Regions from separate parts of the Polymorphospora sp. NPDC050346 genome, predicted to be linked through region 3. Evidence: riboswitches for the same ligand, from Rfam matches in the RefSeq annotation. Region 3 holds a riboswitch; each other region holds the start of a gene.
The links. A riboswitch is a leader RNA that binds a small molecule or an ion and turns the genes downstream of it on or off. The one in region 3 is predicted to bind thiamine pyrophosphate.
Positions count from the first base shown of each region.

Region 1: it holds a riboswitch for thiamine pyrophosphate, as region 3 does, so the genes downstream of both, thiE (thiamine phosphate synthase) here and thiD (bifunctional hydroxymethylpyrimidine kinase/phosphomethylpyrimidine kinase) in region 3, are expected to answer to the same signal.
Region 2: it holds a riboswitch for thiamine pyrophosphate, as region 3 does, so the genes downstream of both, AB0I42_RS30585 (ECF transporter S component) here and thiD (bifunctional hydroxymethylpyrimidine kinase/phosphomethylpyrimidine kinase) in region 3, are expected to answer to the same signal.

Region 1 is NZ_JBFAKM010000002.1:402,395-411,933, forward strand. It holds gene thiC (phosphomethylpyrimidine synthase ThiC) at 1-1,170, opposite strand, end outside; gene AB0I42_RS04345 (thiamine phosphate synthase) at 1,258-1,905, opposite strand; gene AB0I42_RS04350 (thiazole synthase) at 1,902-2,681, opposite strand; gene thiS (sulfur carrier protein ThiS) at 2,681-2,881, opposite strand; gene thiO (glycine oxidase ThiO) at 2,913-3,995, opposite strand; gene thiE (thiamine phosphate synthase) at 3,992-4,624, opposite strand; TPP riboswitch at 4,619-4,726, opposite strand; gene AB0I42_RS04370 (aldo/keto reductase) at 4,778-5,719, opposite strand; gene AB0I42_RS04375 (ATP-binding cassette domain-containing protein) at 5,754-7,433, opposite strand; gene AB0I42_RS04380 (methyltransferase) at 7,477-8,082, opposite strand; gene AB0I42_RS04385 (hypothetical protein) at 9,065-9,539, shown strand, end outside.
Region 2 is NZ_JBFAKM010000040.1:35,490-45,028, reverse strand. It holds gene AB0I42_RS30620 (hypothetical protein) at 1-559, opposite strand, end outside; gene AB0I42_RS30615 (acyl-CoA dehydrogenase family protein) at 624-2,534, opposite strand; gene AB0I42_RS30610 (DUF6328 family protein) at 2,842-3,345, opposite strand; gene AB0I42_RS30605 (SIS domain-containing protein) at 3,418-4,167, opposite strand; gene AB0I42_RS30600 (AAC(3) family N-acetyltransferase) at 4,181-4,972, opposite strand; gene AB0I42_RS30595 (TIGR03943 family protein) at 4,992-5,741, opposite strand; gene AB0I42_RS30590 (permease) at 5,755-6,696, opposite strand; TPP riboswitch at 6,956-7,061, shown strand; gene AB0I42_RS30585 (ECF transporter S component) at 7,131-7,721, shown strand; gene AB0I42_RS30580 (ABC transporter ATP-binding protein) at 7,810-9,234, shown strand; gene AB0I42_RS30575 (energy-coupling factor transporter transmembrane component T) at 9,237-9,539, shown strand, end outside.
Region 3 is NZ_JBFAKM010000027.1:1,512-11,050, reverse strand. It holds gene AB0I42_RS24925 (ATP-binding protein) at 1-289, opposite strand, end outside; gene AB0I42_RS24920 (STAS domain-containing protein) at 286-705, opposite strand; gene AB0I42_RS24915 (STAS domain-containing protein) at 707-1,570, opposite strand; gene AB0I42_RS24910 (STAS domain-containing protein) at 1,784-2,146, shown strand; gene AB0I42_RS24905 (MFS transporter) at 2,154-3,488, opposite strand; gene AB0I42_RS24900 (FCD domain-containing protein) at 3,538-4,248, shown strand; gene mscL (large conductance mechanosensitive channel protein MscL) at 4,289-4,753, shown strand; gene AB0I42_RS24890 (hypothetical protein) at 4,802-5,035, shown strand; gene AB0I42_RS24885 (hypothetical protein) at 5,117-5,461, shown strand; gene AB0I42_RS24880 (benzoate/H(+) symporter BenE family transporter) at 5,430-6,701, opposite strand; gene AB0I42_RS24875 (XRE family transcriptional regulator) at 6,767-7,348, shown strand; TPP riboswitch at 7,403-7,501, shown strand; gene thiD (bifunctional hydroxymethylpyrimidine kinase/phosphomethylpyrimidine kinase) at 7,556-8,425, shown strand; gene AB0I42_RS24865 (P1 family peptidase) at 8,422-9,492, opposite strand.

The sequences.
Region 1 (9,539 bases), on a different contig from region 3:
CATGCCGATCATCGCCGCGCCGATGGCCGAGGTGATGTGGTCGTACGCCGGCGCGATGTCCGTCGTGAGTGGACCGAGGGTGTAGAACGGCGCCTGGTGGCACAGTTCCTGTTGCAGGTCGACGTTCTCCTTGATCTTGTGCATCGGCACGTGGCCGGGCCCCTCGATCATCACCTGTACGTCGTGTTCCCACGCGACGGTGGTCAGCTCGCCCAGCGTACGCAGCTCGGCGAACTGCGCCTCGTCGTTGGCGTCGGCGATCGAACCGGGCCGCAGGCCGTCGCCCAGCGAGAACGTCACGTCGTAGCGGGCGAGCAGTTCGCACAGCTCGGCGAAGTTCGTGTAGAGGAAGTTCTCCTCGTGGTGCGCGAGGCACCAGGCGGCCATGATGGAGCCGCCGCGCGACACGATCCCGGTGACCCGGTCGACGGCCAGCGGCACGTACGGCAGCAGCACCCCGGCGTGCACCGTCATGTAGTCGACGCCCTGTTCGGCCTGCTCGATCACGGTCTCCCGGAAGATCTCCCAGGAGAGCTTGACCGGGTCGCCGCCGACCTTCTCCAGCGCCTGGTAGATCGGCACGGTGCCGATCGGCACGGGCGAGTTGCGCACGATCGCCTCGCGGGTCTCGTGGATCCGCTTGCCGGTCGACAGGTCCATCACGGTGTCGGCGCCCCAGCGGGTCGCCCAGGTGAGCTTGTCGACCTCCTCGGCGACCGACGAGGTGACCGCCGAGGTGCCGATGTTGGCGTTGACCTTCACCAGGAACCGGCTTCCGATGATCATCGGCTCGGACTCGGGGTGGTTGACGTTCGCCGGCAGGACGGCGCGGCCGGCGGCGATCTCGTCCCGTACGACCGTGGCCGGGACGCCCTCGCGGACCGCGACGAACTCCATCTCCGGGGTGATCCGGCCGGCGCGGGCGTAGGCGAGCTGGGTGGGCCGGGTGCCGGCGAGCGGGCTGCCGCCGCCGCGGACCGGCGCGACGTCACCGCGCTCGGCGATCCACGGACCGCGCAGCGGGGGCAGTCCGGTCTCCGGATCGGACCCCGGACCCGATGTGTCGTAGAGCCGGACCGGTGGGTTGTCGCCGGCCAGTTCGACCTCGGCGAACGGCACCTGGATGTCCGGTCGTGGACCTTCGACGTAGACCTTGCGGCGTGCCTGCATGACATCTCCTCGCTTCGCTCGTCGTCATGACGCGAGCCGAGCCGGCCGCTCCGCCCGCTCACGACAAACTTCTTCTCTGGATGACGCTCAGCCGGACTGCCGGCCGCGGCGGGCCGGGGGTTGCGGATCGCCGCCGCCGGAACCGGCCCGCGGTGGGCAGCCGGCGCGCAGCGCCGCGACGGTGGCCGCCGGGTCGGCGGCGGACATGGCGACGCCCATCACCGCGACGCCGGCCGCACCGGCGGCGTGGCACCGGGCGACCTGGGCGGCGGTACGGATGCCGCCGAGGGCGAGCACCGGCACGCTGGAATACCGGATCAGCCGGGCCAGCCCGTCGACGGTCAGTGGTGGTCCGTAGCCGGGCTTGGACGGGGTCGGGAAGACCGGCGACATCGTCACGTAGTCCTCTGTGGACAGCCGGTCGAGTTCGGCCTCGTCGTGGCAGGACCGGCCGACCAGCGACGGCGCCCGCGACGGATACGGGTCGGCGGCGGCCAGGTGCACGGCGTCGCCGCCCAACGGGTCGGGGCCGGCGACGACCAGTCGCCCGCCGACCGTGGCGAGCACGGCGCGCAGCCGGTCCGCGAGCCTGGTCCGCTCGGCCCGGGGAAGGTCCCGTTCCCGCAGCACGACCCACCGGGCGCCGCCGTCGACACAGCCCCGCACCACGTCGACCAGTGGCCGGTGGGCCAGCCGACGGTCGGTGAGGACGACGACGCCGCCCGGCCCGGTCACAGTTGTGGCCGCCCGTCGTCCGGTGTGGACGCCAGGGCGTGGGACCGGCGGGCGATCCGGCCGGCACCGGCGGCCAGCCAGCCGGCCTCGACCCCGTGCCGCATCGCCGTGGCCATCCGCTCCGGGTCGGCGGCCCGGGTCACCGCGCTGGCCAGCAGCACGCCGGCGCAGCCGAGTTCCATCGCCCGGGCGGCGTCGGACGCGGTGCCGATGCCCGCGTCGAGGATCACCGGTACGTCCACCGACTGTGTGATCAGCCGGATGTGGTGCTCGTTGCTGATGCCGAGCCCGGACCCGATCGGCGCCCCGGCCGGCATGACCGCGGCACAGCCGACGTCGGCCAGCCGGCGGGCCAGCACCGGGTCGTCGGAGGTGTACGGCAGCACGGTGAACCCGTCGGCGACCAGGCGTTCGGCGGCGGCGAGGAGTTCCACCCCGTCCGGCAGCAGGGTGCGCTCGTCCCCGATGACCTCCAGCTTCACCCAGTCCGTCTCGAACGCCTCGCGGGCCAGGTGGGCGACCTTCACCGCCTCGGTGGCGGTGTAGCAGCCGGCGGTGTTCGGCAGCAGCCGTACCCCGCACCGGTCGAGCAGGTCGAGCAGCCCGCCCTGCATGGTGGCGGCGGTGTCGACCCGGCGCAGCGCGAGCGTGACCAGTTCGGTGCCGGACGCCCGGATGGCCCGTTCCAGCACGTGGAGGTTCGCGGCACCGCCGGTGCCGAGGATCAGTCGCGAGGTGAAGGTCTGCCCGCCGAGTTCGAACGACGACACCGCGATCAGCCGCCCTGGGCCGCGGTCAGCACCTCGACCCGGTCACCGGGCCGCAGCGTGGTCGCCGGCCAGGCGCCCCTCGGCACCACCTCGCCGTTGACGGCCACCGCCACGCCGCGGTGCTGGGTGGTCGAGGCGGCGACGACCGCGGCGACGGTCGTACCCGGGGTGAAGGGGCGGGTGGCCCCGTTGACGGTGAGTTCGATCGGATCGTCCGGCACGGGCGTGCCTCCGCTCTCAGTTCGGCGTCGGATCGGTGGTGAAGCGGGCCGGCCCGAACGGGTCCAGCACCGGGTCGGGGACCCCGGTCGTGACGAGGTCCGCGACCAGGTCGGCGGTCAGCGGCGTCAGCACGATGCCGTGCCGGTAGTGCCCGGTGGCCACGACCACTCCCGGCCGGCCGGGCAGCGCACCGATGATCGGGGCGTTGTCCGGCGTGCCGGGCCGCCAGCCGACCCGGGTCTCGGTGAGGTGGTATTCGGCGATCTCCGGCAGCAGGTCGGTCGCGGCCCGCAGCAGATCGAGTACGGCTCCCGCCGTGACGGTGTCGTCGAGCCGTTCCTCGACGGTCGCCCCGACCACCACCTCGCCGTCGGCGCGCGGCACGAGGTAGACGTGCCGCCGGTCGGCGTAGCCCCGGATCACGTGCCGGAAGCCGGGCGCGGCACCGTCCGGCGCGCGCAGCCGCAGCACCTGGCCCTTGACCGGCCGGACCGGCACGCCGGCCAGTGCGGCGGCGCCGACGCCGTTGGCCACCACCACCGTGCCCGCGTCCACCGTGGACAGATCGGTGACCGTGGTCGGCTCGACGCGTACCCCGGCCTGCCGCGCCGCCGCCGCCAGGGCGACGACCAGGCGCCGGGGGTCGACCTGGTGGTCGTCGGGGGCGTACCCGCCACCGCGCACCCGCGGCGAGAGCCCGGGCTCGCGGGCCCGCAGCTCCGCCGGGCGCAGCACCGTGATCGGCAGCCCCAGCCCTCGCTGGTACGTCCACAGCCGCTCCGCCTCGGCCAGGTCGTCGGCGGTGAGGGCCACCACGAGGGTGCCCTCGTCGCGATAGCCGACCTCGGTGCCGGCGGCCCGCGCGAGTTCGGCGGCGAAGCCGGGCCAGCGGGCGGCGGAGGCGACCAGCAGCGAGGTCAGCTCCTCCTCGCCGAAGTACGCCTCGGCCACCGGGGCCAGCATCCCGGCCGCCACGTCCGACGCTCCCGAACCGGGGGCCGGGTCGTGGACGACCACGCTCATCCCCCGGGCGGCGCAGCGCCATGCGATGGCGAGTCCGATCGGCCCGGCGCCGACGACGGCGACGTCCGGCCTCATCGGACGGCCGTGATCGCGGCGAGCAGTTCGGCGGTGGCCCGGGCCGGGTCGGCGGCCGACGAGACGGCGCCGACGACGGCCACGCCGTACGCACCGGCCGCGACGAGTTCCGGGGCGCTGGCCGCGGTCACCCCGCCGATCGCGATGACCGGCACGTCGACCGCGCCGGCCACCGCGGCGATCCCGGCCGGCCCGATCGGGGCCGGCAGCCCGTCCTTGGTCGACGTCGGGTAGCAGGGCCCGACGCCGAGATAGGTCGCCCCGGCCGCCACCGCCGCCCGCCCCGCCTCCCCGGTACGCGCGGTGGCGCCGAGCACCGCGTCCGGGCCGAGCACCCGGCGGGCCGCGTCGACGGGCAGGTCGAGCGCGCCCACGTGACCGCCGGCGGCGCCGACCGCGAGCGCGACATGCAGCCGGTCGTTGACCAGGCAGGTCGCTCCGGCCGCCGCGCACAGGTCGGTGACCCGGCCGGCCAGGTCGTACGCCTCCCGGTCGCTCGCCAGGTCCTCGACCCGGACCTGTACGACGAGTTCGGCGCCGGCGGCGGACAGGGCGGCCCGTACGACGGCGAGCGGATCCCGGCCCGGCCGGGTGTCGGTCACGAGATGCAGTCGTCCGAAAGACGGCACAGCAGCACTCCTCCCTGCGCCGGCATTACCCGGATCAGGTTCGACGGTCGGGGGCTGCAGCCCCCCTCTCAGCCCGGTGCACCGGGCTCCCGTGGGTCACTTCCGCGACCGAGAGTACGTCTGCCGTCCGGTCCCCGTAAAGGGGGGACCAGGTCAGAGCAGGGTGGCGAGCGCCTCCCGGTCTTCGGCGGACGGCTCCCAGGCGCCGGCCCGCGCGTTGGCGCGTACCTGGTCCGGGGTGGTCGCGCCGGCGATCACGGAGGTGACCGCGGGGCGGGCGGCGAGCCCGCCGATGGCGACGTCGAGCAGGTTGCGGCCGCGCTCCGCGGCGAACTTCTCCAGTGACTCGATCAGGTCCCAGGGCGCGGCGGCCAGCCGCCTGGCCCACCGGTCCTCGGCCAGCCGGGTGCCCTGCGGCGCGCTCTCGCCGCGCCGGTACTTGCCGCTGAGCAGGCCACTGGCCAGCGGGAAGAACGGCAGCAGGCCCAGCCCGAACCGCTCGCAGGCCGGCACGACCTCGGTCTCGGCGTCCCGCTCGATGAGGTTGTAGTGGTTCTGGGCGCTGACGAACCGGGTCAGGTTCCGGGTCCGGGCGGTCCACTCGGCGTCGGCGATCTGCCAGCCGGCGAAGTTGGAGTTGCCGAGGTAACGGACCTTCCCGGCGCGGACGAGATCGTCGAGCGCCGACAGCGTCTCCTCGATCGGCGTCGCCGGATCGGGCTCGTGCATCTGGTAGAGGTCGATGTGGTCGGTGCCGAGCCGGCGCAGCGACGCCTCGACGGCCCGGACGATGTACCGGCGGGCTCCACGGGCACCCCGGTCGGCGCCGTTGGCCCCCTCCATGTTCATGCCGAACTTGGTGGCCACCACCACCTCGTCCCGGCGCCCACGCAGCGCCGCACCGAGCTGCTCCTCGGAGGCGCCGTGCGGGTTGCCGTAGATGTCGGCGGTGTCGAAGAGGTTGATCCCGGCGTCGATCGCGGCGTCCACGACCGCCTTCGTGCCGGCGGCGTCGAGCTTGCGGCCGAAATTGTTGCAGCCGATGCCGACCACGGACACCACGAGCCCGGAGTCACCCAACCGGCGGTAGCGCATCTCAGTCATGCCGCCGAGCCTATGCGGGACGGCGTCAGGCGACGTCCCAGACCGGTTCGGGCACCTCGACCACCTCGCCGTCGCCACGGAAGAGCACGAAGCGGTCGAACGACCGGCTGAACCACCGGTCGTGGGTCACCGCCACCACCGTGCCGTCGAAGGCCCGCAGCCCCTCTTCGAGTGCCTCGGCGCTGGCCAGGTCGAGGTTGTCGGTCGGCTCGTCGAGCAGCAGCAGGGTCGCCCCGGACAACTCCAGCAGCAGCACCAGGAACCGGGCCTGCTGCCCGCCGGACAGCGTGCCGAACCGCTGGTCGCCCTGGCCGGCGAGTTCGTAGCGGCCCAGCGCCGCCATCGCCGCGTGCCGGTCCATCCCGTCGCGATGGTCGTCGCCGCGCCACAACACCTCGACCAGGGTCTTCGCCATCAGTTCCGGCCGGTCGTGGGTCTGCGAGAAATGGCCGGGCCGGACCCGGGCCCCGAGCCGTACGACCCCGTCGTGGGTGACGGGTGCCAGTGTCACCCCGACGTCGACCGGCACGTTCGCCGGATCGGGGTCGGTGCCGCCGCGGGCGAGCAGCCGCAGGAAGTGCGACTTCCCGGTGCCGTTGGCGCCGAGGACCGCGACCCGGTCGCCGTACCAGATCTCCACGTCGAAGGGGTACGTCAGGCCGTCGAGTTCGAGCTGCTCGCACATGACGGCCCGCTTGCCGGTACGACCACCGGTGAGCCGCATCCGGACGGCCTGGTCCTTCGGCGGCAGCGGTGGCGGACCGGCCTCCTCGAACTTGCGCAGCCGGGTCTGCGCCGCCTGGTAGCGCGACGCCATCCCGTCGTTGTACGCGGCCTTCTGCTTGTACATCAGCATCAGCTCACGCAGCTTCTGGTGCTCCTCGTCCCACCGCCGCCGACGTTCCTCGAGCTGGTCGTGGCGGGCGACCCGGGCCTCGTGCCAGCTTGCGAACCCGCCCGGGTGGGTCCAGGCGCTGCCGCCCTCGACGGCGACGACCCGGTCGGCGGTCTGGGCCAGCAACTCCCGGTCGTGCGAGACGTAGAGCACGGACTTGGCCGACTCGCGCAGCCGCCGTTCGAGCCAGCGCTTGCCGGGTACGTCGAGGAAGTTGTCCGGCTCGTCGAGGAGCAACACCTCGTCGGTGCCGCGGAGCAGCAGTTCGAGCGCGAACCGCTTCTGCTGCCCGCCGGAGAGGGTGCGTACGGGTCGGTCCCGGACGGCGTCCCACGGCTGGTCGAGCACGATCGTGGCGACGGTGTCGAAGACCACCTCGGCCTCGTAGCCGCCGGTCTCGCCCCAGGCGGCCAGCGCGTCGGCGTACGCCATCTGCGCCTTGCCGGCCGCGTTGCTGTACTTGCCGCGGGCCTCGGCGGTGCGCAGCGCCACCTCGGTGGCGGCCACCCGCCGGCCGGCGTCCCGAAGCACCGGGGCGGCCAGCGACAGCGCCAGGTCGAGCAGTGTGGTGTCGTCGCCGATCATGCCGATGAACTGGCGCATCACGCCCAGCCCGCCGGACCGGGCGATGGCACCGGTCTGCTGCGTCAGGTCGCCGGCCACCATGCGCAGCAGCGTTGTCTTGCCGGCGCCGTTCGGGCCGACCAGGGCGACCTTGGCGCCCTCACCGACCCGGAACGACACGTCGGCGAACAGCTGGCGGCCGTCGGGCAGCGTGTGCGCGACCCCGGCGACGTCTACATAACCCACCGGGGCATCGTGCCCGAACCGACCGGTCCGGCGACAGCGGGTTTCAGCGGGTCACCCGCAGTACCCGGTAGCCCTTCTGGCTGGCGTGCCGGTCGACCCGGAAACCCTGATCGACCAGCCAGCGGTGGAGCGAGTCGCCGCCGAGGTGCCGGGCCACGACGAGCCAGCCGACCCCGTCCGGCGCGAGCCGGGGCAGCCAGCGGGTGAGCATGGCGTGCAGTTCGGCCTTGCCGATCCGGATCGGCGGGTTCGACCAGATCTGGGCGAAGACGACGTCGTCGGGTACGTCGTCGGGCGCGGCGACCCGGACCCGGTCGGCGGCGCCGATCCGGGCCGCGTTCTCGGCGGCGAGTTCCCGGGCGCGGGCGTTGACGTCGACGGCGTGGACGGTGGCGGCCGGCGCGACGGTCGCCAGCGCGCACGCGATCGGCCCGTAACCGCAGCCCAGGTCGAGCAGGTGGCCGGTGGTACCGGCCACGGGCAACTCGCCCTTGCGCAGCAGTACGGCCGTGCCGGGGTCGAGCCGCCCGGCGGAGAAGACGCCGCCGGTGGCGACCAGGGTGAGACCGTGCCCCGCCACGGTGAACTCGATGTCGCGGCGCTGATCGGGGCTGGTCGGTTCAGCGGTGAAGTAGTGGTCGCCGGTCACGTCAGGCATTCTCGCCCACGGCGTACCCGGCACCGCTCCTGGCTCCTATGGTGCGAAAAGTACTGTTCATCCAGAAGGTCCACTCTTTCGATTGACGCAAAACCTCAAGTGCGGTAAGGGATCTCCAACCTCCGTTACCCTGACCGGCATGGTGTACGGGCACCGGCCGCACCCCGACGGACGTCCATCCCCGCCGGGCCGCGACCACGCCCCACCCAGCCCCTACGCCCGGTTCAGCCGGTCACCCCAACCACCGTCCGGCCCACCCGACGAGCCGGCCGACCCACACCGCCCGGCCGCTTCCGATGGCCGCAAACCGCCCCGGCCGCACCCGCCCCCGGCCGGCACCGGCGCGATCGCGGACTACCTGCCCAGCTACCTGCCTCCCGAGCCCCCTACCTCCGGCCATCGCCGTCGCCCGGCCACCGAGCCGTACGCACCTCCGGACGACCGACCCGCGATCCCGCGCGGTCCCGCGAACGACCCGTCACCGGCGGGTCGTCGCCGGGCCCGGGCCGACGCGGACACCCCACCTGCCCCGACACCCCGGCCGGCACGGACAGCCCAGGGACGGCCCGCCCCGGTCCCGCCCCCCGCACGGACGCCCCCCGACCGCCCGGCGCCGTCACCCGTGCCCCGGCGCCAGCCGGCACCGCCCGGCCCGCCCCGGGCCCTCCCACCGTCGCCGGCCCCGACCCGTGCCCTGCCACCAGCGCCGGGTTCCGCCCGACCGGCCCTGCCACCGGCACCGGGTCCCAACCGCGCCCTGCCGCCGGGTCCCGCCCGCGCCCTGCCGCCGGCACCGGGTCCCACCCGGTCGGGCCCGCCACCGGCGGGTTCACCGGCCGGCCCCGCCCGGCCTCGGCCCGGGCCCCGGCCGGCCCCCGCACCCGAACCCGGGCGGGACACCACCATCGGCGGCCCCGTCGCCAACCGCCCCTCGGCGAAGGCGAAACTCCAGGCCCTGATAAGCGGGATCGCCGTGGTGGTGCTGCTCGGCGTCTGCGGCCTCACCTCCTACTTCCTCGTCGCCGACGAGCGCAAGGGCCGCGACGCCCGCGCCGCCGGCGGCCCGGCCGTCGCACAGCCGCGCGACATCACCTCACAGGCCGTCGATCCGGCGCCGCTCACCGTCGAAGAGGTCTTCCCCACCGCCGACCTCGTCATCAACCCGAAGGAGCCGCCCTACCAGGTATTGAAGACCGAGGTGGCGCCGGACTGCGCGGGCGCGGCGGGCGGCGGCATCGCCGAACTGCTCGGCGGCGCCGGCTGCACCCAGGTCGTACGGGCCACGCTCCGGTCGCCGAGCGGCGAATACCTGCTCACCGCCGGGATCTTCAACCTGGTGGACGAGGCCGCCGCCGGCCGGGTCCACGAAGGCATCAAGCCGCTCGTCGCCGAGGAGAGCGGTCGCTTCCAGGGCATGGTCGCCGGAGCCGGCACCGAACCCGTCGTCC
Region 2 (9,539 bases), on a different contig from region 3:
CCGCCAACATGGCACTCCGGCGTAGGTCCAGGGTGAGCAGACCGCCGTCCCGCACCCAGAGCAGCGATTCCGCCATCGGCGCGGACGCGGCGACCACTCCGGCGCCGACGACCAGGGCCGTACGCCCGCGGCCCAGCAGTGCGGAGCCGGTAGGACGGCTCAGGGCGGCCACGCTCAGCACCCCGGCCAGCAGCAGCGCCAGAAGGATCGACCACCAGGCCAACTCGCCCGCCCAGCGGGACATCAGGACCAGGCGCAGCGCGTCGGCCGACACCCCGAACCACGCCGCCGCCGCTGCCACCAGCGGCCGGTTCGCAAGGATCGCCGCGACGACCGCGGCCCACACCACCAGGCACAGCCAGATCGCCGGGGTCGGATCGGGGGCGGACATGTCGGTGCCGAACCTGAGCCAGCCGCCCAACTCCCAGGTCAGTGGCCGCAGATGCCGGGCGAGGAGCAGCACCGCTCCCGTCAGGCCGAGAATCGTGAACGCCTCGCCCCAGCGCGAGCCCGACGCCCGTGCCCACCAGGTCGATCCTTTGCCGATGCCGCCCACCATGCGGTGACGATATCGGCGCCGCGCGCCCGGTATCGGCCGTTCACCGGACGCGCGGCGCCACCAGTCAGTCGGCCGGCGGGATGCGGCGGCGGACGTCGCGCACCGTGGCCGGTCCCGGCTCCCAGGCGGCCACCTGGTCGACATCGGTGGCCGGGGTCACCACCCCGTCCTCCAGGAACGTGTACCGGCCGCCGAGGATCCGCTTCGCCGCCTTCACATCGATCGAGTCGGTGTTGTCCCACAACTCGGCGAAGAGCCGTTCGGCGCGCAGCCGGGCCTGCCGGCAGAACAGGTCGGCCAGTTCCATTCCCTCCGGCCGGGTCTCCCGCTCGGCCCTGGCCCGCACACAGGTCGCCGCCATCGCGAACAGTTCCGCGCCGATGTCGACGATCCGGGCCAGGAACGCCTGCTTACGCTCCATCCGGCCCTGCCAGCGCGACATCGCGTAGAACGTGGAGCGGGCGAGTTTGCGCGACGTCCGCTCGGCGTATCGCAGGTGGCCGGCGAGCGGGCCGTACTCGGCGTAGCCGGTCGGTGTCTGGCCGCGGCCGACCGCGAGGGTCGGCAGCCAGCGGGCGTAGAAGGCACCGGCCCGGGCGCCGGCCCGGGCCTTGCGGGTCAGGTCGGCGTCCGGGTCGATGATGTCGCCGGCGACCGACAGGTGGGCGTCGACGGCCTCGCGGGCGATCAGCAGGTGCATGATCTCGGTGGAGCCCTCGAAGATCCGGTTGATCCGCAGGTCGCGCAGGATCTGTTCGACGGCGGCCGGCCGCTCGCCGCGGGCCGCGAGCGAGTCGGCGGTCTCGTAGCCGCGGCCGCCGCGGATCTGGACGAGTTCGTCGGCGACCTGCCAGGCGAGTTCGCTGGCGTAGAGCTTGACCAGGGCCGCCTCGATCCGGATGTCGTTACGGTCGTCGTCGGCGAGCATGCAGCACAGGTCGAGCATCGTCTCCATGCCGTACGTGCTGGCGGCGATGAAGGACAGTTTCTTGGCGACCGCCTCGTGCTCGCCGACCGGGCGGCCCCACTGGACCCGTTCGGCGGCCCATTCGCGGGCCACGTTCAGCGACCACTTGCCGGCGCCGACGCACATCGCGGGCAGCGACAGCCGGCCGGTGTTCAGCGTGGTCAGGGCGATCTTGAGTCCCTTGCCGACGCCGCCGATGACCTGGTCGGCCGGTACGAACACGTCATGGAAACGGGTCACGCTGTTCTCCAGGCCGCGCAGGCCGAGGAACTCGTTGCGCCGTTCGACGGTGATGCCCGGCGAGTCGCCCTCGACGACGAAGGCGGTGATGCCGCCCCGCTGCCCGTCGGTCGCCGGCACTCGGGCCATCACCACCAGCAGGGTGGCGACGGTGCCGTTGGTGGCCCACAGCTTGACGCCGTTGAGCTTGAAGCCGCCCTCGACGGGTTCGGCGGTCGCGCCGAGCCGGGCCGGGTCGGAGCCGACGTCGGGCTCGGTGAGCAGGAACGCGGACACCTCACCGGCGGCGAGTCGCGGCAGGAAGCGCTTCTTCTGCTCGGCGCTGCCGAACATCTTCAGCGGCTGCGGTACGCCGATCGACTGGTGTGCCGACAGCAGCGCGCCGATCGCCGGGCTGACCGAGCCGGCCAGCATCAGCGCCCGGCAGTAGTGCAGGTTGGACAGGCCGAGGCCGCCGTACTCCTCGTCGATCTTCATGCCGAAGGCGCCGAGCCGGCCGAGGCCGCGGAAGACCTCGTCGGGGATGCGGGCGTCGCGTTCGATCTGTGCGCCGTCGACCTCGGTGCGGACGTACTCGCCGAGCCGGGCGAGGAAGTCGTCGGCCTTGGTCACCCGCTCCGGGTCCGGTTGCGGCCACGGGTCGATCAGGTCGAGCCGGAGCCGGCCGAGGAAGAGTTCCTTGCCGAAGCTGGGCTTGCCCCACTCGGTTTCCCGGGCTGCCTCGGCGACCTGCCGGGCCTCCTTCTCCGAGACCTGGCCGGCCTCCATCGGCAGTGGCCCGGCACCGCCGTCGATCCCGCCCGCCGCCGGGCGTTCGTCCTGCGTCGTCGTCACGGCAACCCCCTCCTCCGGGTACGGCTCAGCGTGCTGCTTCCCATCACGCTACTGACCGGTAATACCCAGGACAGGGTCTGTTGATTCAGCATCTGAACAAGCAAGATCGGGGCAGCCCAGACACGGGCACGCACAGCCATCCAGTGATCGTCTGCTGCTCAGGCGTCGGCGGCCGGCGTGTCGACTGCCTCAACAGCAGACGATCACCAATCCGACGCCGGCGAAAACTGGCGTGGCCGATTCACCGGGTCGACGTGGGTGCCTCCTCGTCGTCGAGGTCGTCCTCGTCCCCGTCGCCCCAGTTGCGCCGCAGGAACGGCAGGCCGGCCCAGTAGACGAGGAAGAAGATCGCGGTGATGCCACTGAGGATGAAGGCGACCGGCCGGGGCAGGATGAAGTCGGTGATCAGCAGTACCGAACTGACCATCGCGATCAGCATGAATCCCAGGCCGCCGCTGGCGACGGCGTGGGCGTACCGGACCAGTTCCGGCTTGCGGCCCTGCCGGAACAGGGCCCGGTGGAACGCGACCGGCGAGATGATCAGCGCGGTGGCGCCGGCCGCGGACAGCAGCGCCACCACGTAGACGTCCCGCTGGAACGCTGTGGTGTCCGGGAAGCCGCTGCTGAACGGCAGCGTGAGCAGGAAGGCGAAGAGAATCTGTACGCCGGTCTGCGCGACCCGCAACTCCTGGAGCAGGTCGGCGAAGTTGCGTTGCCAACGCTGCTTCTCGGTCTCCTTGGCCACCTGACGCCTCCTATGGCACCCCGCCGATGACAACGCCCGTGAATGCCCCGGCGGAGGGGTGACGAAACAACCTCAGCTACCGCGCCTGATCCGGCCGGCGTACCGCCGCTCCAACTCCTCGTTGTGCGCGTCGCCGGCCGGGATGTTCGCCGACAGGTAGACCGGCGGGGTCTGCCCGGCGTCGACCAGCCGGCGCACGACCTCGACCACGATCTGCTGCGCCAGCAGGGCGGCGGTGATCGACGAGACCGCGCCGACCGCGCCGCCGCCGGGCAGTTCCAGGGTCGCGTCCCCGTACGGGGCACCGTTGTCGAGGACCACGTCGGCGAGGTCGGCGAGCTTGCGCCCGGACGGGTGCCGCGACTCGACGCCGGCCGAGTGCTCCCGCGAGGTGATCGCGATCAGGCCGTGGCCGCGCTCCTTGACGAGCTGGGTGAACTCCACGATCGCCCCGTTGACCCCGGAGTTGGAGGCGACGACGAAGACGTCGGCGGGGCTTACCGGCAGCAGGTCGAGCAGGCGGTGGGCGACGGCCGGGTCGCGTTCGAGGGTCGGCCCGAGCACGCTCGGCGACTCACCGCCGTGGATCACCACGTCGCGCAGCGCCACCCGGTTGGTGGGGACCAGTCCCCCGGCCCGGCCGGCGATCTCCATGGCGAGCGCCTCGGAGTGGCCGGTGCCGAAGGCGTGCACCACCCCGTCGGCGGCCAGCGCCGCGGCGATCAGGTCGGCGGCTCCTTCGACAGCTTCGCGCTGGCCGGCGGAGACCCGGTCGATCGTCGACCGGACGACGGACAGGTAGGCATCGGCGCTGAGGGTCATCGGTCCTCCGGGTTCATCGGTTGGCGGCGATCCAGTCCACGGCGAAGTCGACGGCGGCCCGCTGGCGCATCAGCCGGCACCGGGCGGCACCGACCTCGCCGAACCGGACCGCGCCGGTCCCGTCCAGGTCGGCGCCGAGCAGTTCGAAGTCGCCCTCGTCGAGGTCGACGTCGTCCCACCAGCTCCATTCCCGGCCGCCGTCGCCGGTCAGCACGGCGGCGCCGAGGCGGTCCCGGGGCGGGTCCGGCTGCCGGTATTCGGCCAGGTGCAGCGAGGTGTTGGAGTCGTGGCCGACGCCGAGCAGCAGCACGTCGGCGTCGAGGTCGTAGAGCCGGCCCAGCGGCGAGGCGTCGCCGAGCATCCCGGCCCGCGGGTGGTCGGCGACGATGTCGCCGGCCCGGGCGCCGAGGGCCGCGAACGACACCTGCGGGTGGTCGCTGCGCCGGGCTCCCGGCGACGTACGCACCAGCTCGGCGAGCGCCCCCATCCAGCGGCTCGGCGTCACGGCCGGGTCGAAGCCCGGCATCTCGTCGCGGATGGTCGCCCACCAGTGCTCCGGTACGGGCGGGTTGCGCCAGTTCGCCGGGTCGGAGTTGTCCGGGGTGTGGGTCGGCACGACCAGGGTGCCGTCCGGGCCGAGCACGTCCCGCAGGGCCAGTACGACGATCTGCGGGCCGCCGCACACCCAGCCGAGCGGGCGCATCGAGGCGTGTACGACGAGCACCGATCCGGGCCGTACGCCGAGCCGGACGAGGTCCGCGGCGAGCATGGCGCGGGTGAGCGGGGCCGCCTGGGTGATCTCCACTCCCGCCACGGTACGTCGGCTACCCGTACTGCTGTTTCGGCGGGTCCACCTGTCGCCAGGACTCGACCTGGAGGTAGGGGATGTCCTCGCCGTTGACCGGGTCGGTCATGACACGGTCGGTGTAGCCGCCGACCACCTCGACCCAACTGTCGGCGGGCAGCCCGACCGGAACGTTGCCGCTCATCCCGAGTTTGATCGGCCGCCCGTCGGCGGCGCAGCAGGACAGGATCATCCGGGCCAGGATCGGTTCGCCGCCCGGCCCCTCGGCGAGGAAGCCGGTGAGCTGCACGGTCCGGCCGGTCAGCGAGGCGCCACCGTCGAAGATCGCCCGGGACGCGTAGTCGAGCACGCTGATCTTCGCCGGGTCGCCCTCGGGCAGCGGCGGGTAGCTGTCGGCCCGCTGGCTGGAGAGCGCGGTGCCGGCCTGGCCGGCCGCGAACGAGCCGAGCGCCGGCGGGGCGACCAGCAGCAGGCCGAGCACCGGTGCGATCAGCAGCCAGCCGACGCGTGGCTCGTGGTGTCCCTTGCCCCCGTGCTCGTGGCCGTGGTCGTCGTGCTCGTGGTCGTGCCCGGCGCCGGTGGTGCCCGGCCGGGGGCGCAGGTCGTGCAGCAGCGTCATCACCGCGACCGCGACCAGCAGGACACCGGAGGCGATCAGGAACGGCCGCAGCCCCTCCTTGACGTAGCGCAGGTACATGTCGGTGAAGCTGGCCTTGAGTACCGAGCCGCCGAGCAGCAGCAGCACCACGGCCTGGGCCCGCCGGTTCATCGCCGTCCTCCGCTCACAGCAGCACCACACCGACCCCGACGGCCACCAGTACGGCCACCACGAAGGTGGCCGGGGCGAACCGGAACGCGAACCGCCGGCCGAAGACGCCGGCCTGCATCGACACCAGCTTGAGGTCGACCATCGGGCCGACGACCAGGAAGACCAGCCGGGAGGTCAGCGAGAACTGCGACAGCGACGCGGCGACGAAGGCGTCGGCCTCCGAGCAGATCGACAGCAGCACGGCGAGCACGGCCAGCACCAGCACCGACAGCACCGGGTTGTCGGCGACCAGTTGCAGCCAGCGCTCCGGCACCAGCACGTTGATGCAGGCCGCCGCCATCGCGCCGAGCACCAGGAAGCCGCCGGCGTGCACCACGTCGTGGCGTACGGCCGCCCAGAACGCCCGGCCCTTGGACATGCCGTCGAGTTCGGGGCGGTGCGGCAGCCGGATCCAGTCGGCGCGGCCCAGCCGCAGCCACAACCAACCCATGATCATCGCGACGACGATGCTGGCCAGGCCGCGGGCGACCACCATCTCCGGGTTGCCGGGAAAGGCGACGGCGGTCGAGGCGAGCACGATCGGGTTGATCGCCGGCGCGGCGAGCAGGAACGCCAGGGCGGCGGCGGGGGTGACCCCGCGCCGGATCAGCGAGCCGGCGATCGGCACCGCGCCGCACTCGCAGCCGGGCAGGACCACGCCGGCGGCGCTGGCCACCGGTACGGCCAGGGCCGGGTGTCGCGGCAGCGCCCGGGCCCAGAACGAGCGGGGCACGAAGACCGCGATCACGGCCGAGAGCACGACGCCGAAGACCAGGAACGGCACCGCCTGCACCATGACCGAGACGAACACGGTCGTCCAGGTCTGCAGGCGCGGGCTGGAGATCGCGGTCGAGAGCGGCCCCCGGAAGACCACCAGCAGGAGCAGCAGCGCGGCGAGCACCTCGACCGAGCCGATCCGGTCGCCGAGGAGCGGGCGGCGCGGTGGTGGTCCGGGGTCGGGTGGGCCGCCGCCCGCCGGTCCGGTGCCGCTGGCGGGGCCGGCCCCCGTGGTGTCGGGGGCGGCATTGGCCGTGGTCACTGAAGGCTGGTCCCTTCACTACGGACGGTCGCGGTGGGGGCAGACCACCCTACCGCGCGACCAGGTGTCGGGGGCCACATCCGACCTCGGCGCTGTCGCGAAATCACCGTCGGTGCTAGCGTCGGCGCCACAACTTCATATCCGACAGGGGAGCGCACAGCGCTGAGAGTGCGGGACACCACCGCAGACCCTCGAACCTGATCTGGGTAATGCCAGCGCAGGGAGTTCGGTCGATTCTCCAGCCGCGCCACGACCGTCCGGTCGTGGCGTGCGTCTTGCCTGGTTCGCTCGAAGAACTGGGAGGCACAGCCATGACACAACCCACCGCCAGCCGCTGGCGTACGGTCGACATCGTCGTCGCGTCGGTGATCGCCGTCGCGTTCGGCGTCATCTTCTGGGCCTGGAACCTCGTGTGGAGCGCCACCGACCCCGCCTTCGCCTTCTTCCCGGGGGCCCAGGGCATCATCTACGGCATCTGGCTGCTGCCCGGCGTGATCGGCGGGCTGGTGATCCGCAAGCCGGGGGCGGCGTTCTACTGCGAGTTCCTCGCCGCGTTCATCTCGGTGATCCTCGGCAGCCAGTGGGGTGCCCTGGCCATCGTGCAGGGCGCCTTCCAGGGCCTCGGTGCGGAGGCCGCGTTCCTCGCGTTGCGTTACCGCTCCTTCAAGCTGCCGGTGGCCGTGGTCTCCGGCGCGCTCGCCGGCCTGGCCGCCGCGGTCTTCGACCAGATCCGCTACTACGCCGGCTACGACCTCGTCTCGTACCGGATCCCGATGTTCGTCTTCACCGTGATCAGCGCCGCCGTGATCGCCGGTGCCGGCGGCTGGGCGCTGACCCGGGCGCTGGCCCGGACCGGGGCCCTGGATCGCTTCCCGGCCGGCCGCGAGCGGACCGCCGTCTGAACCGGATGCACCGATCAAGGACCGGGTACGCGGCGGCGCCCGCGTACCCGGACTCGGCCTGGACCGGCAACGGCCCGGCGGGGCGCCGGTGAGCGCCGTCGAGCTGCGCGGCTTCGGGTGGCGGCACGCCGGCCGTAAGGCGTGGGCGGTCCGCGGCCTCGACCTGCGCGTCGAGCACGGCGAGCGGGTGCTGTTGCTCGGCCCGTCCGGGGCCGGCAAGAGCACCCTGCTCGCCGCGCTCGCCGGGCTGCTCGCCGAGGACTCCGGCGAGCAGGAGGGCACCGTCGAGATCGACGGGCTCGACCCGCGCAAGTCGCGGGAGCGGGTCGGCATCGTCTTCCAGGACCCGGAGAGCCAGCTCGTGATGGCGCGCTCCGGTGACGACGTGGCGTTCGGGCTGGAGAACCGGGGGGTGCCGGCCGGCGAGATCTGGCCCCGGGTCGACGAGGCGCTGCACCGGGTCGGCTTCCCCTACGACCGGGACCGGCCGACCGCCGCGCTGTCCGGCGGCGAACAGCAGCGGCTCGCCCTGGCCGGCGTCCTCGCCCTGCGCCCCGACCTGCTGCTGCTCGACGAACCGACGGCCAACCTCGACCCGGCCGGCGCGGCGCTGGTGCGCGACGCGCTCGATCGGGCGGTCGGCCGGGACACCACGATGGTCCTGGTCGAGCACCGGGTGGCCGACGCGCTGCCGCTGGTCGACCGGGTGGTGGTGCTGGCGCCGGCCGGCGGCGTGACCGCCGACGGCGCACCGGATCAGATCTTCGCCAGCCACGGCGACACGCTGGCCGACGGCGGCGTGTGGGTGCCCGGCCGGCAGGTCCCGGCCCGCCGGGCCACGACGGCACCGGGCGACGTGCTGCTCACCGCCGAGGCGGCCGGCCTGCCGCCGCGCCTGGCACCGACCGACCTGGCCGTACGCGCCGGCGAGGCGGTCGCCGTACTCGGGCCGAACGGGGCCGGCAAGTCGACGCTGGCGCTGCTGCTCGGCGGGCTGCTCCGGCCGGGCACCGGGCAGGTGGTGGCGACGCCGGCCCTGGCCGGTGCCGACCACCGCCGGCCGCCGCACCGCTGGCGGGCACCGGCGCTGACCCGCCGGATCGGGTCGGTCTTCCAGGACCCGGAGCACCAGTTCGTCACCGGCACGGTCTTCGACGAACTGGCGCTCGGCCCGCGCCGCACCGGCGCCGCTCCCGCCACCGTCAAGTCCACCGTGGACACTCTGCTGGCCCGGCTGCGGCTGGACCGGCTCGCCGGCGCCAACCCGTACACGCTCTCCGGTGGCGAGGCGCGGCGGCTGAGCGTGGCGACCGCGCTGGCCACCGCACCACGCCTGCTGGTGCTCGACGAGCCGACGTTCGGCCAGGACCGGCGTACCTGGATCGAACTGGTCGATCTGCTCGCCGGCCTGCGCGACGCGGGGCACGGCGTCGTCGCGGTCACCCACGACGCCGACTTCGTCGCCGCGCTCGCCGACCGGACCGTCCAGGTGGCCCCGGCGGTGCGGCGGTGACGGTGCCCGGCGGGCCGGTCGCCCGGTCGGACGCGCCGCTGGCCCGGCGCAACCCGGTCGCCAAGCTCGCCGCCGCACTGGTCTTCTCGGTGCCGCTGATCGCGACCCTCGACCCGGTCGCCCCGGCCGTCGCCATCGCCGTCGAACTGGCCGTGCTGCCGCTCTTCGGCGTCCGCTACGGCCTGCTGCTGCGCCGGGCCTGGCCGTTGCTGGTCGGCGCGCTGGGCATCACGGCGACGCTGACCGTCTTCGCCGCCGAGCGCACCGGCACCCTGCTCTTCGCGGCCGGGCCGGTGGTGATCACC
Region 3 (9,539 bases):
TCAGTGCCAGGTCGAGGTCGGTGATTCCCGGCCCCTCGTCGGCGAAGACGATCTGGATTCCGCGCCGGCGGCCGTTGTCGACCACGGTGACCGACACCGCGCCGCCGCCGCCGTAGACCAGGGTGTTGCGGGCGAGTTCGCTCGCCGCGGTGACCAGCTTGGTCTGGTCGACCAGGGAGAGTTTGACCGCCACCGCGACCGTACGCACCAGCTGCCGGACACGTACGACGTCCTCGTCCGCGGCGATCGTCTGCGTCTGGGTCTGGCCGGTCTCGAGCCCGGCGGTCATGGCGACTTCGCCACCGGCTCGGCCTCGGTCGAGTCGATGTCCTCGTCGTCGTACTCGAGTTCGTCGTCGGACCGGGCGAGCAGTTCGATGCCGCGCTCGACGTTGAGCGCGGTGCGGATCCCGTTCAGCGACAGGCCCAGCTCGACGAGGGTGATCGCCACGGCGGGCCGCATGCCGACCACGACCGTCTCGGCGTCGAGCACCTTGGAGATCGACGCGATCGTGGCGAGCATCCGGCCGACGAACGAGTCGACGATGTCCAGGGCGGTGATGTCGATGATCACGCCGTGGCAGCCGGTCTGCACGATCCGCTCGGCCAGGTCTTCCTGGAGCTGGACGGCGGTCTGGTCCTGCATGTCGATCTGGATCGAGACCAGCAGGATGTCGCCGATCTTCAGAACCGGTACGCGTTCCACGTCAGTGTGCCTTCCGCGCCGCACGGCGGCCGGCTTCGACCCCGGTCAGCCGGAGCACGTGTCGCAGGGCGTCGGCGAGGGTGGCCTTGGTGGCGATGTCGCCGAACTCGATGCCCAGGGCCACGATCGTCTGGGCGATCTGCGGGCGGATGCCGGAGATGATGCAGTCCGCGCCCATCAGCCGGGCGGCGACGACGGTCTTGAGGATGTGCTGGGCGACCTGGGTGTCGACGGCCGGAACGCCGGTGATGTCGATGATCGCGTACGGCGAGCCGGTGTCGACCAGCGTCTGGAGCAGCCGCTCCATCACCACCTGGGCCCGGGCCGAGTCGAGGGTGCCGACCAGCGGTACCGCGACGACGCCCTCCCAGAGCTTGACGACCGGGGTGGACAGTTCGAGCAACTGTTCGGCCTGGTCGGCGATCAGTTCCTCGCGCGCCTTGGCGTACGTCTCGAAGGTGAACAGCCCCATCTGGTCGACGAAGGCGCCGAACGCGACGTAGTCCCGCAGGTTGGTCGGATCCGCGTTCTGGACGTCGATCAGGTCGAGCAGGACCTCCTTCAGCGCGAAGACGCTGACCGCCGTCTCCGTGGCGCTGAAGCCCTGGCGGGCCCGGCTGCGGGACAGGTCGGCGAGCACGGCCCGCAGTTCGCCGGCGGATTCGGCGCCGAGGTCGACGCCGCCGGCGTCGAGCGCGGCCTGGAGGCCGCGGCGCAGATCCTCCACCTGCCGATGGAGTTCGGCCCGGCTCTGCCGCCCGCGCAGCGAGGCGGACACCAGTTCGGTCCAGCGGTTGACGATCCGCTCGGTGTGCTGCGTGAGCAGGGCGGCCAGCCGGCCACTCGCGTCCGCGTCCAGTGGCATCGGTGCCTCCCTCGCTCCCTGGTCACCCGCCGACGAACGACCGGGTCGGACCGGGCGGACTCTATCACCGCACCCTGCGGCGTTAGTTGCTACACATCAATGATTTTGCCGGACGTCATCACCGGTCACTTCCGCCCCGCCGGACGCCCCGCCCCATCTGGGACGGATGGCCGATCGTGGAGTAACGTTCGGACGATAAGCGGGAGGTCGCGGATGTCGTTGACGGTGCACACGGAGCAACAGGGCAATCTGGTCGTCGTGTCGGTCGCGGGCGAACTCGACATGGCGACAGCGCCGCAACTGCAGGACCAGATCACCGATCTGCTCGACAAGGGCCGTAACCGGCTGGTCTTCGACCTCGCCGAGGTCTCGTTCTGCGATTCGACCGGCCTGTCGGTCTTCGTCCGGGCGAAGAACAGTTGCGACGAGACCGGTGGGGTGGTGCGGCTGGCCGCGCCGCAGCGCGGCGTGCTGCGCATCCTCGAGGTCAGTGGCCTGGTCGAGGTGCTCCAGACCTATCCGACGGTGGCCGAGGCGGTCGCCGACGGCAGCACCGCCAAGCCCGCCGCGGGCTGACCGCCGCTCACCGCGGTCGGGCGGCCACGGCGCCGGGCTCGTCCTCCAGGAAGCGGGGCCGGGCCAGCGCCAGCCCGGCAAGCGTCTGCACGACCACCGCGACCAGCAGAAGTGCGATCGGCAGGTGCCAGCCGCCGGTCGCCGCGTAGAGCATGCCGACCAGCAGCGGGCCGAGCGCCGCGATGGCATACCCGGTGCTCTGCGCGAACGCGGACAACGCGACCGTGCCCTCGGCCGTCCGGGCCCGCAGGCCGATCGTCGCCAGCACCAACGGGAACGCGCCGTGTCCGATGGCGAGCAGGGCCACCCAGAGCAGGGCACCCTCGTACGGCAGGAACGCCAGCCCCAGGTAGCCGGCCGCCATCGCCGTCGACAGCAGGAGGACCGCCGGTCGCAGCGCCCCCGGCCGGGTGGCCACCGAGGGCATGATCAGCGCCACCGGGATACCGAACGCGGTGACCAGCGCCAGCAGCAGACCGGCGTACTGCGCCGAGTAGCCGGCGTCCCGGAACATCTGCGCCAGCCAGCCCATCGCCGCGTACCCGCCCAGCGACTGCACCCCGAAGTAGAGCGCCATGGCCCAGCCGAGCCGGGTGCGGGCCGGCCGGATCCGACCGGTGGGGGCCGCACCGGTCGCGGCCGGTGGCCGGGTACGCCGCAACGCGGCCGGCAGCCAGGGCAGGAGCGCGACCGCGGCGAGGAACGCCCAGGCGCCGAGCCCGACCCGCCAGGAGCCGAACGCGTGCGCGACCGGCACGGCGGCCGCGGCCGCGGTCGCGGTGCCGATGGTCAGCGACATCGAGTACGCCCCGGTGACCAGCCCGGCCCGGGCCGGGAAGTACTGCTTCACCAGCATCGGCAACAGGATGTTGGCGATGGCGACACCGGCCAGCGCGACGGCGGTCAGCGCCACGAAGGCGTACGGGTTGCCGGTGAGGACCCGCAGCACCTGCCCGGCGGCGAGGACGGCCATCGCGACGGCCAGCAGCCGGGCCGGCGAGATCCGGCGGACCAGCCACGGGGTCGCCGCGCCGAGGACGGAGAAGACGATCGCCGGCATGGTGGTGATCAGGCCGGCCATCGCCCCGGACGCGCCGAGCCCGACCCGGACCTCGTCGAGGAGCGCGCCCAGGCTGGTCACCGCCGTACGCAGGTTGAGCGCGACGAGCAGGATGCCGACCAGGATCACCAGACCGCCCCGGACCGCCGGCCCGCTCCCGGTGCTGCCGTCGGCGGGCGGGCCGGCGACGGCGGTCGGCGGCGGTTCCACGCGACGGGCGGCCGGCGGCGGTTCCACGCGAGGGGCAGCCGGCACGGCGAGCGAGGTGGGTGGCGGGGTCATACCGGCGACCATACAATCATGGGATGATTTTCGGCCGAGGCTGTAACCGATGACACTGCCGCCGGCGGGGCCGCGTGCCGGCGCCCGGCAGACCCTCGTCCGCCAGGTCATCGACCAGCTCAACGAGCAGGTGACCAGCGGCGCGTGGCCACTCGGCAGCAAGATCCCGACCGAGCCACAACTCGTGGAGTCGCTCGGCGTGGGCCGCAACACGGTCCGCGAGGCGGTCCGGGCCCTCGTGCACGCCGGCGTCCTGGAGTGCCGGCAGGGCTCGGGGACCTACGTCACCTCGACCGACGAACTGTCCGGTGTGGTCGCCCGCCGGCTGGCCCCCACCGCGGCCCCGGAGGTCGTCCGGGCCGCCCGGGCCGCCGAGGCCGTCGAGGTACGCCGGGCGTTCGAGGTCGAGGCGGCCCGGCTCGCGGCGCTACGACGTACGCCGGAAGACCTCGCCGCGCTCGACGCCGCGCTGACGGCCCGGGAGGCCGCGTGGGAGTCCGGCCGGCCGGAGGTCTTCGTGGCCGCCGACGCGGACCTGCACACGACGATCGTGGCCGCGGCACACAACACGATGCTGGCCGAGCTGTACGCCTCGTTCGGTACGGCGATGCGCGCCACGCTGACCGAGGCGATCGGGCCGGAGCTGCACCCCGACCGGTACGTCGACCACTCGGCACTGGTCGAGGCGATCCGGGCCGGCGACACCGAAGGGGCGACGCGCGAGGCGGGTGCTTTCCTGGAGACCCCACTGCGGGCATAGGTTGTCGATCGACAGCGGCAATCTTCCCCGGAGGTTGGGAATGCTCAAGGGCTTCAAGGACTTCATCCTGCGCGGCAATGTCGTCGACCTGGCGGTCGGTATCGTGATCGGCGCCGCGTTCACCGCGGTGGTGACGCAGTTCACGAAGTCGTTCCTCGAACCACTGATCCGGGTGGTCACCCTGCTGGTCACCGGCGGGGACGGGTTGGAACAGACCGCGCCCGAGTTCCGGGGCATCCCGTTCGACTGGCCGGCGTTCATCAACGCGGCGATCACCCTGTTCCTCACCGCCGCGGTGCTCTACTTCCTGGTGGTCATGCCGATGAACAAGCTCGCCGAGCGGCGCAAGCGGGGCGAGGAGCCGCCGCCCGCGGCGCCGAGCGAGGAGGTCAAGCTCCTCACCGAGATCCGCGACGCCCTGGTCGCCGCCGGCCGGGCGCCGGGCCGCGACGGCGACGCCCTCGACCGCCTGATCAACCGGGAGCAGCCGCCGGCCCAGCGCTGACGCCGGGGCGCCGGCCATTGTCGAACACCTGTTCGATAGGGTCCGCGCATGGAACAGCGAAAGCACTGGTGGAACGGCAAGTGGGGACGACTTGCCCGGCGTGACGTCTACCTTCGCGCCGACGGCGACCGGTGGCACGTGGAGCAGCGCGCGGGGGGCGCCGACGGCGTCCCCCGCTTCTACGAGTTCGACAGCGAGGACGACGCCCTCGACGCCGTACGCGCCCTGCTCGACGGTCCCGGCACCTGGCGGGAACTCTCCGCCCGCCCGACCGCCTGGTGAACGGGACGGCGCGGTGAACGGGACGGCCCGGTGGGCGCGGCCGCCGGGTTTGGCGGCATCCGCCCGGGGTACCGAGGCGCCATGCGACCACCAGTCGATCCGCCGTTCGCCGAGGTCGAGTCCGGAATGCGCGTCGTCGACGCGACCGGGGCGGAGATCGGCCGGGTCGCCGCGTCCCGGCCCGGCGACCCCAACGCGGTGACGGTGCAGGCGCCGCCGGACGGCGCCGGTGAGGGCCTGTCCGAGGTCGAGACACCGGCGGCGCCGGACGTGCCCCCGGATGCCGCCGCCCGCCTGCTCCGGGCCGGCTACCTGCGCGTCGACGGCACTCCCGACCACTACGTGGCGGCCGACCAGATCGCCGAGGTGACCGGCGACGTCGTACTGCTCAAGGTCAGGACGGATCAGCTGACGTCCGGACGCTGACCGGCCCGCCCGCGCCGCCCACCGGCTGCGGTTCGGTGCGCTCCGGCGTCGTGGTCGGCGTCGGCGCGGGCGGCTCGGCGGCGCCGCGGTTGCGGCTGCGCATCAGCAACAGCATGAACCCACCGGCGACCAGCCCCCAGAACGCCGCCCCGATCCCCAGCACCGACAGGCCGGACGCGGTCACCACGAAGGTCACCGCCGCCGCCTCCCGCCCCTCGGGCGCGGCCACCGCCGCGGCGAGGGCGGAGGCCAACGCACCCAGCAGCGCGAGCCCGGCCACCGCCTCGACCAGCACCGGCGGGGAGAGCAACACGAACGCCGTCGCCAGCCCGGCCGTCAGCCCGAGTACGACGTAGCCGACGCCCGACGTCATCGCGGCGATCCACCGGCGGTCCCGGTCGGGGTGGGCGTCCGGGCCGGCCACCAGGGCGGCGGTGATCGCGGCGAGATTGATGACGTGACCACCGGCGGGCGCCGTCAGGCCGCTGGCGATCCCGGTGCCGACCAGGATCGGGCGCAGCGGCGCCCGGTAGCCGTAGTTGGACAGGACCGCCATGCCGGGCACGTTCTGCGAGGCCATCGTGACGACGAAGAGCGGCAGGGCGACGCTGACCAGGGCGGACACGTTCCAGGTCGGCGCGGTGAACTCGAGGACCGGCAGCAGGGCCGCCCCGGTCAGGCCGCCGGGCGGGCCGGACACCGTGATCGCGACGACGGCCACGACGAGCGCGGCGGGCACCGCCCACCGGCGGGCGAACCGGGTCAGCAGCGCCCAGGTGAGGATCACCGGCGCCGCCATCAGCGGTACGTCGATCAGCGCCCGGACCGGGGCGATGCAGAGGCTGAGGAGTACGCCGGCCAGCATGGCACTGGCGATCGGCTGCGGGATGGCGGCGATCCAGCGCCCGAGTGCCGGGAACAGGCCCGCCGCCACGATGAGCAGCGCCGAGACCAGGAACGCGCCCACGGCCGCCGGGAACCCGCCCTCGACCGCCCCGGTCGACACCAGCAGGGCGGCCCCCGGGGTGGACCAGGCGACACTGATCGGCAGCCGGTGGCGCAGGCTCAGCCAGATCGCCACCAGCCCCATCACGACACAGAGGGCGAAGAGACCGGAGGCGGCCTGTCGCTCGGTGGCGCCCACGGCGCGCAGCCCGGCGAGCACCACCGCGAAGGAACTGGCGAAGCCGACGAGGGCGGTCACCACACCGGCCAGCACCGGTTGCGCCAGGCGTTCCATCGACGGTCCTCCCCATGACCAGGCCGTTCCGCAAACGGAACGCTCCGGTCATGCACCATAGCCGGATGGATTCGCGTCGTACAAGCCGCCGACCGGCGGTCGACGGAGGCGGCGAGGGCGCCGAGGTCGGCCGGCGGGTCCGCGAACTCCGGGAGGCCCGGGGCGTCTCCCTCTCCGCCCTGTCCCGACGCGCCGGCGTCGGCAAGGCGACCCTGTCCGGCCTGGAGAACGGCACCCGCAACCCGACCCTGGAGACGCTCTACGCGGTGACGGCCGAACTCGGGGTTCCGCTGGCGGCCGTACTCGCCGCCCCCGGCACGGATGCCGCGACGATCCGCGGTACGGCGGTCGAGGCGACCCTGCTCCAGGTCTTCGACGAGGGCGACGTCACCTTCGAGCTCTACCGGATGCGGGTGCCGCCCGGACCACCGCAGACCTCACCGGCACACCAGCGGGGGGTGGCCGAACACGTCACCGTCTTCAGTGGACTGCTCCGGGCCGGCCCCGTCGGCGCGCCCGCCCTCGCCGGCACCGGCCAGCACATCACCTGGATCTCCGACGTACCCCACGTCTACGGCGCGGTCGGCGACGACGAGGTGCACGCGAGCCTGCTGATCCGCTACCCCGGCCGGTCGCGACGCCCGTAGCCGGGCCACCCGGTCTCACTGCTCGTACCCGGCCCGCGGGCTGGATACGATGTCGGCAGTGACACGGGGTGCCCGCCCTTCGAGCGGGCTGAGATCACACCCGTCGAACCTGATCTAGTTCGTACTAGCGAAGGGATGTCCGGGTGAGCCCACGCCTGTCCACCATTGCCCGGTGCGCCGCCGCTCCCTTCAGGAAGGCGTGCGGCCATGCACCCGACTGACCCGACCGACCACCGGCAGACACCACGCGTCCTCTCCGTCGCGGGTACGGACCCGACCGGCGGCGCCGGAATCCAGGCGGACCTGAAGAGCATCGCCGCCAACGGCGGATACGGCATGGCGGTGGTCACCGCCCTGGTCGCCCAGAACACCATGGGAGTCCGGTCGGTGCACATCCCGCCGGTCGAGTTCCTCACCGAACAACTCGACTCGGTCAGCGACGACGTCGAGATCGACGCCGTGAAGATCGGAATGCTCGCCAACTCGACCATCATCGAGGCGGTCGCCGACTGGCTCCGCCGGCAGCGGCCGCCGGTCGTGGTCCTCGACCCCGTCATGGTCGCCACCAGCGGCGACCGGCTGCTCGACGAGCGCGCGGTCGACGCGATCCGGGACCTCGTCCGGCACGCCGACCTCGTCACGCCCAACATCCCCGAACTCGCCGTCCTCGCCGACGAGCCCGCGGTCTCCCGGTGGGACGACGTACTCGAGCAGGCGCACCGGGTGTCCGCCACGTACGGCGTCACCGTCCTGGCCAAGGGCGGGCATCTCGCCGACGGGTCGGCCTCCGACGCCCTGGTCGACGCCGGCGGGCGGCTGTCCGGCGGCCGGGACCTCTTCGAGTTCCCCGGTGAACGGATCGAGACGACCAACACCCACGGCACCGGCTGCTCGCTGTCGTCGGCGCTGGCGACCCTGCGCCCGCAGGCACCCGGCTGGGAGCATGCCGTCGACCGGGCGAAGCGCTGGCTGACGGAGAGCATCACCCACGGCGCGGCGCTCCGGGTCGGCCACGGCAACGGCCCGATCAGCCACTTCGCCGGCCTGTGGGCCGGCCAAGAGGGGACGTGGTCCTAGCCCGTACGGGCCACACCACGCTCACCGAGCAGCGCGAGCAACCTGTCGTGCGGGACGGCATACCTGACGTGGCCGTTGAACCCGACCGTGGTCGTCGCCATGAACAGCGAGTTCAGCAGCGCCTCCTCGGTCGCCTCGAGGACGGCGGTGAACAACGGATCCACATCGGCCTCCGGCAGCACCGGCAGGCCCGGTTCGGCCGTGGCGAACGCCAGCGCGTAGTCCCCGCTGCCGCTGGTGAAGTCCGACCCGACCCGCCCCATCGCGAAGATGGCGCGCCGGGCGAGGCGGCCGAGCTGGCGCGCGTCCAGGCGGGCGTTGGTCGCGACCACGATGACACAGGAGTTGCCCGGATGCTCCGTGGCCGCCCCAGGCGCCGCTCCTGGCATCGCCGGTGCCACCGGTACGCCCATCCGCTCGCGCGACACCGGCACCCCGCACACCCGCAGCACGCCGGAGAAGTTCGACTGGACGAGGACACCGACGGTCGCCGCTCCGCGCGAGGTCGTGGCCACCCGTGACGACGTACCGATGCCGGCCTTGAACCCCAGGGCGCCGGTGCCGGTGCCGGCGCCGACACACCCCTCGCCCGGCAGCCCACCGGTGGCACCGTGCAGGGCGGCGAGCACGTGTTCCTCGGTCACCGGCCGCGCCCGGATGTCGGAGAGGAAGCCGTCGTTGGTTTCGGCGACCACCGGGTTCACCGACTGCGCGTCCTCCCGCCCGGGCAACCCCAGCAGGTACGTCACCAACGCGTCCGCGACCCGGAACGTCGACAGGGTCGCGGTCAGCAACACCGGCGTCTCGATCTCGCCCAGCTCGGCTACCTGGGTCGATCCCACGATCTTGCCGTACCCGTTCCCGACGGACAGCCCGGCCGGCAGCGCCGCCCGGGTGAACAACTGCTCCGGTACGACCGCGGTCACCCCGGTACGGATGCTGTCGCCGGCCACGATCGTGGTGTGACCGACCCGTACACCGCTGACGTCGGTGATGGCGTTGTGGGCGCCCGTCGGCAGCACACCGATCTCGATACCGAGCTGTCGGGCCCTACGCGGTTCCTGCACGGCTGGACGCCTCCCGAATCCTGGGTACTGTCGGCGAGCTCCACACC